DNA from 3 places in the Streptomyces sp. NPDC088923 genome. Region 3 is predicted to be linked to each of the others. Evidence: riboswitches for the same ligand, from Rfam matches in the RefSeq annotation. Region 3 holds a riboswitch; each other region holds the start of a gene.
What was found. A riboswitch is a leader RNA that binds a small molecule or an ion and turns the genes downstream of it on or off. The one in region 3 is predicted to bind cyclic di-AMP.
Positions count from the first base shown of each region.

Region 1: it holds a riboswitch for cyclic di-AMP, as region 3 does, so the genes downstream of both, ACIP4O_RS29425 (M23 family metallopeptidase) here and ACIP4O_RS15985 (C40 family peptidase) in region 3, are expected to answer to the same signal.
Region 2: it holds a riboswitch for cyclic di-AMP, as region 3 does, so the genes downstream of both, ACIP4O_RS23440 (LysM peptidoglycan-binding domain-containing M23 family metallopeptidase) here and ACIP4O_RS15985 (C40 family peptidase) in region 3, are expected to answer to the same signal.

Region 1 is NZ_JBIVIO010000012.1:30,282-33,542, forward strand. Features, by position in the region: gene ACIP4O_RS29420 (GntR family transcriptional regulator) at 1-672, opposite strand, end outside; gene ACIP4O_RS29425 (M23 family metallopeptidase) at 1,000-1,773, opposite strand; cyclic di-AMP (ydaO/yuaA leader) riboswitch at 1,786-1,937, opposite strand; gene ACIP4O_RS29430 (dienelactone hydrolase family protein) at 2,337-3,071, opposite strand.
Region 2 is NZ_JBIVIO010000006.1:295,573-298,833, reverse strand. Features, by position in the region: gene ACIP4O_RS23455 (XRE family transcriptional regulator) at 1-124, shown strand, start outside; gene ACIP4O_RS23450 (DUF6126 family protein) at 124-351, shown strand; gene ACIP4O_RS23445 (tyrosine-protein phosphatase) at 437-1,273, opposite strand; cyclic di-AMP (ydaO/yuaA leader) riboswitch at 1,631-1,808, shown strand; gene ACIP4O_RS23440 (LysM peptidoglycan-binding domain-containing M23 family metallopeptidase) at 1,811-2,539, shown strand; gene ACIP4O_RS23435 (SGNH/GDSL hydrolase family protein) at 2,733-3,261, shown strand, end outside.
Region 3 is NZ_JBIVIO010000003.1:118,070-121,330, forward strand. Features, by position in the region: gene ACIP4O_RS15970 (hypothetical protein) at 1-53, shown strand, start outside; gene ACIP4O_RS15975 (GNAT family N-acetyltransferase) at 212-640, opposite strand; gene ACIP4O_RS15980 (ATP-binding protein) at 971-1,417, shown strand; gene ACIP4O_RS15985 (C40 family peptidase) at 1,492-1,968, opposite strand; cyclic di-AMP (ydaO/yuaA leader) riboswitch at 1,972-2,172, opposite strand; gene ACIP4O_RS15990 (hypothetical protein) at 2,682-3,032, opposite strand; gene ACIP4O_RS15995 (ClpP family protease) at 3,037-3,261, opposite strand, start outside.

The sequences.
Region 1 (3,261 bases), on a different contig from region 3:
GGCCTCCTCGGGGTCGCGCCCCGGCGGGCGGCGCGGCGGGTAGGGGCCTGGGCCGCGCAGGCGGTGGGCGCGCCGCGCGCGGTCGGCGTGCTGCGCCGTGAGCGCGCGGGCCCGCTCCGCGTCACCGCGCGCCAGGGCGTCGACGATCGCGCCGTGCTCGGCCCAGGACTCCTGCGGGCGGGCGGGCGACTCGACCACGTACATCCACGCGATCTTCTGCCGCAGCAGGGTCAGCAGGGAGGTCAGGGTCTCGCTCGCGCTGGCCTGCACGAGGGTCTCGTGGAACCAGCCGCCCAGCGAGCGCAGGTCCTCCTCCTGCCCCCGGCGTGCCCGCTCCTGCCCCAGCCTGACGAGGCCGCGCAGCACCTTGAGGTGCGCCTCGGTCCTGCGCTGCGCGGCGCGCGCCGCGCACAGCGGCTCCAGGAGCAGCCTCGTCTCCAGGACGTCCACGGCCTCCCGCGCCCCCGGCTCGGCGACCTGCGCCCCCGCGTGCCGGCGCGTCACCACGAAGCCCTCCGCCTCCAGCGTGCGCAGCGCCTCCCGCACCGGCACCCGCGAGACCCCGTATCTCCGCGCGAGCAATTCCTCCGTGAGCCGGCTCCCCCGCTCGTACACGCCCGAGACGATATCGTCCCTGATCGCCGTGCATACCGAGTGCGCGGGAATACTCATGACCCGACCTCCGCATTATTCACCGCGAAACGCTGCCGTTGGACGTCCGCGAGGTGGCTCCACCAGACATTAGAGCAGTGACCCTATGAGAACAGTGAAGAATTCCTCACGGCAGGGCGCATTCCCCGAATATCTTCGGGCCCCGGTGCGCTGTTTACGGGCGGTTCGGGGCGGAAAGGGCGAGGTGCGCCGTACCGGGAGCGGGGCGTGCGGTGCGGTGCCGGGAGTGGAGCTGCCGGGCGCGACGTCGAGGCCCGTACGCGGAATGCCGAAAGCCCCCGGGGGCGGCCGGGGGCTTTCGAAGGCGTCGCGAGGCGCGGGACGGGCTCAGATGTCGATGCCGTGGCCGCGCAGGTAGGCGAGCGGGTCCATGTCGGAGCCGTACTCGGGGCTCGTCCGGGCCTCGAAGTGCAGGTGAGGGCCCGTGACATTGCCCGTGGCGCCCGAGACGGCGATCTGCTGACCGGCCGTCACGGTCTGCCCGACCGCGACGGTGGCGGCGGTGAGGTGCCCGTACTGCGTGTACGTCCCGTCGTGCATGCGGAGCACGACCTCGTTGCCGTACGCGCCGCCCCAGTCGACCTTCACGACCGTCCCCGCGCCGACCGCGTGGACGCTCGTGCCGCTCGCCGCGTGGAAGTCGATGCCGGTGTGGCTGCCGGACGACCACAGCGAACTGCTGGCGTGGTAGCCGGTGGAGACGTACGAGCCGGGGATCGGCAGGACGAAGGTGTTGAGGCGCTCGCGCTCGGCGGCCCGCGCGGCCCGCTCCTTCGCCTCCTTCTTCCGCTCGGCCTCGCGCTTCGCCTTCGCGGCCTCCTTACTCGCCGCGGCCGCGGCCTTCGCCTCGGCGGCGTCCTGCTCGGCGGCGGAGTGCACGAGGGAGGCCTGCGTGGCGATCTCCTGGGCGACGCTGTCGAAGCCGATGACGCGGGTGAGGCCGGTGTCGGGGCCCTCGTGGTTCGCGGCGTGCGCGGGGGCGGCGAGGGTGCCGACGACGGAACCGGTCGTGAGCGCGGCAAGCCCGGCCACCTTCGCACCGGTGCGGGACGCTCGGACGGCAGGGCGGCGGTGCCTGCCCGTGGGGCGCGTGAACGCCATGAAGCGGCTGTTCCTTTCCTTCCCTCTCGCCTACCGGGTTAGCTGACGGGTTCGGAGCAGGAAGGTCTCCTACGGACACCGGCGGACGGCGTCCGATTCACCCCATGGGACACATGGGTCCCCGGCTCCCGGGTACAAGCCCCGGAACTCGGCGAAGGCTGTCCGCTGCCGCGGGCGCGGCGCATACCTGACGAACAGCCGGAGTGACGCTAAGCGGGGCAAGACTTCCGTAACAAACGCAACCGCGCCTTTGTTGCTCATGCCACACCCCAGACAGGCCGTCATGCACCCAATACGGACACGGACCCGACCGGTATCCGGACAGCCTTGGGCCCGTGCCCGCGCACGTCGACGCCCGCGCCGGCTCGCTGGGCCGCCGTGCCCGTTCGCATGGGCTGCCGCGTGCCCGCTCACGGGAACCACCGTGCCCGCTCGCGTGGGCCACCGCCTCCGCTCGCGCGGGCCGCCGTGTCGGACCAAGCCGCACCGCCACTCCCCGCCGAGGCAGCCCCGCCCGCCACGGGCACTCGTCGCCGCCCCGCCCACCCGCCGCTGCCGGGGACTCAGCCGCCCGTCAGCGTCCCGGCGAGAAGGGGAAGCAGGCGGTCCCAGTGACGGGCGAACCCGGTGGCGCTGAAGGCGTCGGTGTCGGCCATGGTGAAGCCGTGCCGGGTGCCGGGGTAGACCTCCGAGGTGTAGTCGACACCGGCCGCGTCGAGTTTTTCGTGGAGCGAGTCGAGGGCCTCCGGGGTCATGTCGCCCTCGGCGTGGCCGAGATGGACACGTGCGGTGAGCGCGGAGTGGACACCGGGTCCGGCCGCCCCCACCGGCGCGTGGAACGCGGCGACGGCCGCCACCTCGCCGGGGTGCTCGGCGGCGGCGCGCACCGCGAGGAGACCACCGACGCAGTAGCCGGTGACGGCGAACGGCCCCGCCGCGACCTCGGGTTGTGCCGCGAGAAAGGCGAGGTAGGCGTCCGCGTCCTTGCGGGCGCGTTCGGCGGTGTGCGCCTCGATGAGGGGCAGCACGCGGGCGAAGACCGCCGCCCGTTCCTCTCCCCCGAGGTAGGCGGGGAGTTCGACCACCGGCGCGGGGCCGTGCCGGTAGAAGAGGTGGGGGACGAGGACGTAGTACCCGTGCCCGGCCAGTTGACCGGCCAGGTCCCGTACCACGGGCCTGAGGCCGAAGCCGTCCGCGTACAACAGGACCCCGGGGTGCCGCCCTCCTCCCTCGGGGAAGGCGGCGAAGCCCTCTGCGTGACCGTCCTCGGTGGCGATGCTCAGTGTCTTGGTGGGCATGACTCTCCTGTCGTGGTCGATGTGCCGAAGCTGCGATCAACACGACGGAGGGCGGGGCGCGGGGCGGTACCGGGCCCGCGACGGCGCGCGGCGGTGGCCGGTCCGGGCCGATACGCGGACGCGCCGACTCCCCGGCGGGACGACCGGCCCGCGCAGGGCCGCCCCGGGCCCGCCAGGCCCGCGGCCCGGC
Region 2 (3,261 bases), on a different contig from region 3:
GCTCACCCCGCACCGCATCGCCGCCGCGGACCCGGACGGCGCGGTGCTGCTCTTCGTCCACACGCTCTTGCAGAGCCCGCTCGGCGCGCTCTGCCTCGGCGACGTCCACCCAGGAGGCGCGTAATGCCCGAGCACGACAGCGGGATCAGGCCGGAGAAGGACGGCGGGCAGGTCGCACCGGGGGAGAGCGGCGGGCGGGTCGCGCCGGAGGAGAACGGGACCATCCGCCGCTTCGTCGAGGACAAGATCCCGACCGGGTTGTGGGTCCGTGTCTTCGTCTACGTCGTCGCCGCGCACGGCGTCGCCGCCTTCCTCTACCTGCTCTTCGTGCTGGGAGCGAAGAACCAGTAGCGGAAATCAGCCCCTCCACCCGCACCATGTCAGCCCCTCCGGCGATTGGGAGCGGGGGTGTGGGGGCGGCGCCCCCGCAGGGGGGTCACTCCACGAGCCGGTCCCTCAACCGCTCGCGCAGCGCCCCGTCCATCCCCAGGACCTCCCCGAAGTACCGCTCCCGGCCACCCCAGTGCGTGTCGATCGTCTCCAGCGCGGCCCGCAGGTAGCTCGCCCGCGCGGCGAAGAGCGGGTCGAGGAGTTCGGCGATCTCGGGGGCCGTGGGCGGGGTCGCGTCCTTACCGCGCGAGACGCGGTAGCGGCGGTGGCGCGCGTTCGACTTGAGGTAGTCCTCCTCGATCGCCTCCTCCTCCACGCCCACGGCGAGCAGCACGAGCGCGATGGAGGTGCCCGCCCGGTCCTTGCCCGCCGCGCAGTGCAGCAACGCGGGCACGCTGTCCTCGGCGATCGCCCGCAGCAGCCGCCCGTGCTCGGCGGTGCGCTCCTTGATCAGCTGCCGGTAACTGGCCTCCATACGGGCCTCGGCGCGCCCCTCGCCGAGCGCGGCCCGCAGCTGCTCCACCTCCCCGTCCCGCACGATCCGCCAGAACTCCGCGCCGTCCGCCGGGTCGTTGAGCGGCAGGTGCACATTGCGCACGCCGGGCAGGTCGACGTCGGGGCCTTCGAGGGCCCGGTCGGCGGCGTTGCGGAAGTCGAAGACGGAGTGGAGGCCGAGCGCGGCGAGGTAGGCGGCGTCGGCCTCGGTGGCGTGCGCGAGGTGGCCGCTGCGGAAGAGCACGCCGGTACGGGTACGGCGGCCGTCGCGCGTGGGCAGTCCGCCCACGTCGCGGAAGTTGCGGACCGCGCTCAGCGCGGGCTCTTCCGGCCCTGCCGAAGCGACGACGACGGGCTCGGGCGCGATCCCCGGGGGCGGCTGCGTCACGGGACTCCTTCCGGTGGACCGCCGGCGCGGCTCGCCGACGGTGGCGCGAGGCCGAGACTGGCACGGACCGCGAGGCCGGGCAAGGTACCGGAGCACGGGAGAACCCCGAGGTGAGCAGCGTCATAGCGGTGACGGACGGTGCCGGAGGCAGGCCCGGGGCCGGGCGGACCGTTTTCGCTGCACACGACGTACGTCCGGTTCTGCCCGTATCGAGCGGTTTCCACGGAGAGTGACGGAAATCTTCGGAATGGATCACGAAATGTGATTCCTGACGCAAAAAGGCTGCTTGTCCGGCGTGTCGAGATGCCTTTACGGTCACCAGCAGTCCGGCCGGAACGCCGAATCCTGCCGCCGCCCCGGACTCTCACGCTCACTCACACCCGTACCGGCAGGAGCGGGGGACCCACACGCACCACGCCGTGCCCGGTCCCTCCGGGACGGCTCGGGGTGAAGTCGCCGCGCGCACCGCGCCGGTGGCCGGGCAGCTCCAGCCCGAACCCGACAGCTCACCCCGCAGGCGACGGAGAAGGAATCCGCATGTCCGCCACGGCCAACCGCCGCTCGTTCACCCGTCGCCTCGCGCTGCTCGGCACCACCGGTGCCGCCGTCGTGGCGCTCCCGCTCACCGCCATCGGCGGCGCCCACGCCGCGAGCCCCGCGAAGGACTCGACGTACACCGTCAAGGCCGGTGACACGCTCATCAAGATCGCCAAGAAGGAGAAGGTCTCCGGCGGCTGGAAGAAGCTCTACGAGCAGAACAAGGGCACCATCGGCGCCAACCCCGGCATCATCAAGCCCGGTTCGAAGCTCGTCGTGAAGAAGGCCGCGACCCCGGCCCCCGCCGCCAAGAAGGCCGCCACGGGCACCGGCTGGACCGCGCCCGTCGACGGCGTCAAGGGCAGCGGCTACGGCCGCAACGGCAGCCTGTGGTCGCACGGCCACACCGGCGCCGACTTCCCGGTCAACACCGGCACCCCGGTCAAGTCCGTCGCGGCCGGCACGGTCGTCACCGCGGGCTGGGGCGGCGCCTACGGCAACCAGATCGTCATCAAGCACGCGGACGGCCACTACAGCCAGTACGCCCACCTCTCGGCCTTCAAGGTCTCGGCCGGGCAGAGCGTCACCGAGGGCCAGCAGATCGCCCTCTCCGGCGCGACCGGCAACGTGACCGGGCCGCACCTGCACTTCGAGGTCCGCACGGGCCCCGCGTACGGGAGCGACGTCAACCCGATCACCTTCCTCGCGCAGCACGGCGTCAACGCCTGAGCGCCGTACCTCCGAGAACCGTGGCGGCCCGTTCCCCGCAAGGGGCGGGCCGCCACGGCCGTTTCGGGACACGACCGCCAAGGGGTCTCGTTTATTCCGGGGTTGGGGCTTTCTTGACCGGTGGCCTTTCTCACTCCGCGTCACCCCCTCCCTACGGTGGCGTAAGTCTGGCGTAAAGGTGAAGGATGCCGAGGTGGCACGAGAAGCGAGGATCATCCCCAGCAGCAAGGCCCTCCCCGCCGGGGGCACCGTGACGTCCTACGTGGCCGTGGGCGACAGCTTCACGGAGGGCGTCGGCGACCCCGGGCCCGACGGGCTCCTCACCGGCTGGGCCGACCGCCTCGCCGTCCAGCTCGCCGACCGCCTCCCCGAGCGCTCCGCCTTCCGCTACGCCAACCTCGCCGTGCGCGGCAAGCTCCTCCACCAGATCGCCGAGGACCAGGTCCCCCGCGCCGCGGCACTCGCCCCCGACCTCGTCTCCCTCGTCGCGGGCGGCAACGACGTACTGCGCCCCGGCACCGACCCGGACGCCCTCGCCGAGCGCTTCGAGAAGGCGGTCGCCACGCTCTCCGGCGCGGCGGGCACCGTCATGATCGCGACCGGCTTCGACACGCGCGACACGCCGGTCCTGCGCCACCTGCGCGGCAAGATCGCCACGTACAACGCGCACGTACGCGCCGTCGCCGACCGCCACGGCTGCCTCGTCCTGGACCTGTGGGCCC
Region 3 (3,261 bases):
GTGGATCGCGCACGACGCCTGCTGCCTCGCCCCGCACGAGCGGCCTCCGGTGAGCAGCCCGGGTGCGGCAGCGCTGTGGCGGGCGATGCGGCTGCGCAGTGGGCGGGCGGAGCGGGGGCGGCGGGCCCGCGGCTGAGGCCACCACCCGTCACGCCGGCCCGGTCCCGGTACCCCGTCACGTCGGCCCGTCACACCCGGTCCGACGGTCCCGTCACACCGGCTTCACCCAGCGTCGCCACCGCTCCTCGCGTACGTACCCCGCCGCGCCCCACGCACCGTGCGCGCGCGTGTTCTCCTCCAGGACCATCGCGTCGACGCGGCGACCGCCCAGCGCGGCGAAACGCTCCTCCATCGCGTCGAGGAGGGCCGTCGCGATGCCCTGGCGGCGGTAGGCGGGATGGACGGCGAGGCGGTACGCGGAGCAGCGCCAGCCGTCGAAGCCCGCGATCACCGTGCCGACGAGTGTGCCGTCGCGCTCGGCGAGCAGCAGCGCCTCGGGGTCGCGGTCGAGGAGGCGGCGGACCCCGGCGGGGTCGTCGCTGATGCTCGTCCCCTCGGCGGCCTCGCGCCAGAAGGCGAGGACAGGGGCGATGTCGGCGGGCACGGCGTGACGTATGCGCGGCTCGGCAGGTGAGGTCATGCGCGGAGCCAACCAGGCGGTACGTGCGCGGGGCACCGGGGTTTCGCGATGCGGACGGCTCCGCCCCGCCCCCCGCGCCGCTCCCGTCCCGCGCTCCGGGCCGCTCCGGCTTCCGTGCTCCGGGCCGCTCCGTCCCGTACTCGGACGCCCCTCCTCGTACTTCGGGCGCGCCTCCCCGCGCCGTGGAATCCGCTCTGCCGTAGCAGGCTTCACCGCTTCGGGCGACAGTGGCGCACAGTCTCCGGAACGCGCCCCGTGCTGGTGGCAGGCTGTCGCGAACCACCGACCCGGTGCGCCGTGCGGACGCCCGGTGGAAAGGGGCAGGTTGTCATGGCCGATCACCAGGAAGCCTCCGTCACGCTGCCGAGCGACGCCGCCTCGGTCCCCGAGGCGCGCGCGTTCGTCGGCACGCTCCTCGCGGAGTGGGGACTGCCCGCGCGGGACGACTTGGCCGACGCGGTGCGCCTGATCGTCTCCGAACTCGTCACCAACGCCGTCCTGCACACGGGCGGACGATCCCCGTTCTTCACCGTCACCGTCTCGCTCGACCGTGACGAACTCCTGCGCGTCGGCGTGACCGACTCCCACCCGCGCCCCCCGCGCCGCCTCCCCGCCGCCGTCCAGCAGGACAACGGGCGCGGTCTCGCGATCATCCGCTTCCTCGCGGCGGAGAACGGCGGCAGGCTCTCGGTGGTCCCGACGCCGCAGGGCGGCAAGACGGTCCTGGTCGCGCTGCCCTGGCGACCGGCGCGCGCGGCTGCCGTGCCGGAGGGCTGAGCCCCCGCCACGAGCCCGCCCCACGAGCCGGGGGCTCAAGGCCTCAGGCTCATGAACCCGCGCGCGCCCGCCGCTTACCGCACGCGTCCGTACGAGACCCGCTTCGACCAGATCTTTTCGAGCTTGACCACGTCTCCCGTCTTGGGGGCGTGCCAGATCTTGTTCTTCCCGGCGTAGATGCCCACGTGGTAGACGCCGCCGCCGGAGCGGAAGAACACCAGGTCGCCCTTGGTGCGCTTCCCGGCCGAGACGTGCCGGGTCCGGTTGTACTGCGCCTGCGCGGTACGGGGCAGGGACTTGCCCGCCTTCTTGAACGAATAGAGCGTCAGGCCCGAGCAGTCGAAGCGATGCGGGCCCGTCGCGCCCCAGCGGTAGGGGGCGCCCTTCTTGGACGCCGCGACCTTGAGCGCCTTCGCGGAGATCCGGACCGCCGCCGAGGCCTCTCCGGAGGCGCCGGGGACGAGGACGGTGCCGCCCACGGCGGCGAGGGTGAGGACCGATACCGCGCCGGTCCGGGAGAGCAGGACGGGAACTCGATTGCGCACCAGCATGCGTAACCCTTCGTCAACCGCCTGTGAAGGATGACCTGTCGGGTTCGGACTGGCGAAGATGCCCGGCCGCTCACGCGGCTTCACCCCAAGGACCGGCGCCCGTTTCCGGGCCCGGACCGCCGTGCTCGGGTCCTCCACTCCCGCCGATCCACTCCGTGTCGACCTGGCGTCCGGGCGGCGGACGGGACTCGGCGTCCGCCCGGACCGCCCCGCCGCGGCGGCGGGGGCTTGTCGTCGGGAGCGATCTTGACGCACGACACCGCCGGATACCGAATGAAAACCGGCTTATGTGAGCTTAGTCACCCGTATGGCGATTGGGTGGCGAAAGTCCGTCAGGTGCGGGGCCATTTGGGCGGGACGAGCCGTCGACCAGCGCTGACGCCCTGCGCGCGGGGCGGATCGCGGACCGCGGGGGCAACCGCGGGCGACGTGGCGCCGACTCGGGCGTACGTCATTGGGGGGTCCTCCGTTCGGCCGTCGCGCGTCGCGCTACGGACACGAATGGTCGCGGAGCGCATGCATGTGAAGGGTTACGAAGGGTTATGCGCCGTCCGGCGCGGACTTCACGCCCCGCGTGCACCGCGAACGGCCCGCGCGGGCGCGCCCGCGCGGCGCCAACGGCCGCGCGGCGCCAACGGCCGCGCGGCGCTACCGGCCGCCCAGCGGGCGCGCGGCTGCTCAGTGTGCCCGTCCGCTCAGCGTTCCGGCCCCGCTCAGCGTTCCCGCCCGCCGTCTCCCGCGCTCCCGTTGCCCGCGTCGGCCGCCCCGGCGGGCGGCACCGCGACGCGCCCCGCCCGGCGTTCGCCGTCCAGGACGCGCAAGGCCCGCTCCAGCGTGGCCCGGTGCAGCTCGGTCTCGCCGCGCGCGTGCATCAGCGCCAGCGCGTCCCGCAGTCGCGTCACCTCGGTGACGAGCGCCTGGGCGGCGCGCAGGGCGGCGTACGTGTCGTCGCCGCGCGCGGGATTGACCCGCCCGAGCAGCTCGGCGGTGGCGAGGTAGTGGTCGACGAGTTCGCCCTCGGCGCGGGTCAGCGCGGGCAGCGGCGGGAGTTCGGGCGGCAGCACGCGCTCACCTGGTCCCGGAGTGCGGGGCGCGCCGGTCGGCGAGGGCGTCGACGATCCCGTACGCCTGTGCCTCCGCCGCCGTCAGGACGAGATCGCGTTCCATGTCCTCGTGCACCCGCTCCCGCGTTCGTCCGGTGTGCTGCGCGAGGAGCCGTTCCGTCGTGCGGCGTTCGCGCGCCAACTCCTCGGCCCACACCGCCAGATCGCTCGGCTGCCCTCGCATCGCCTC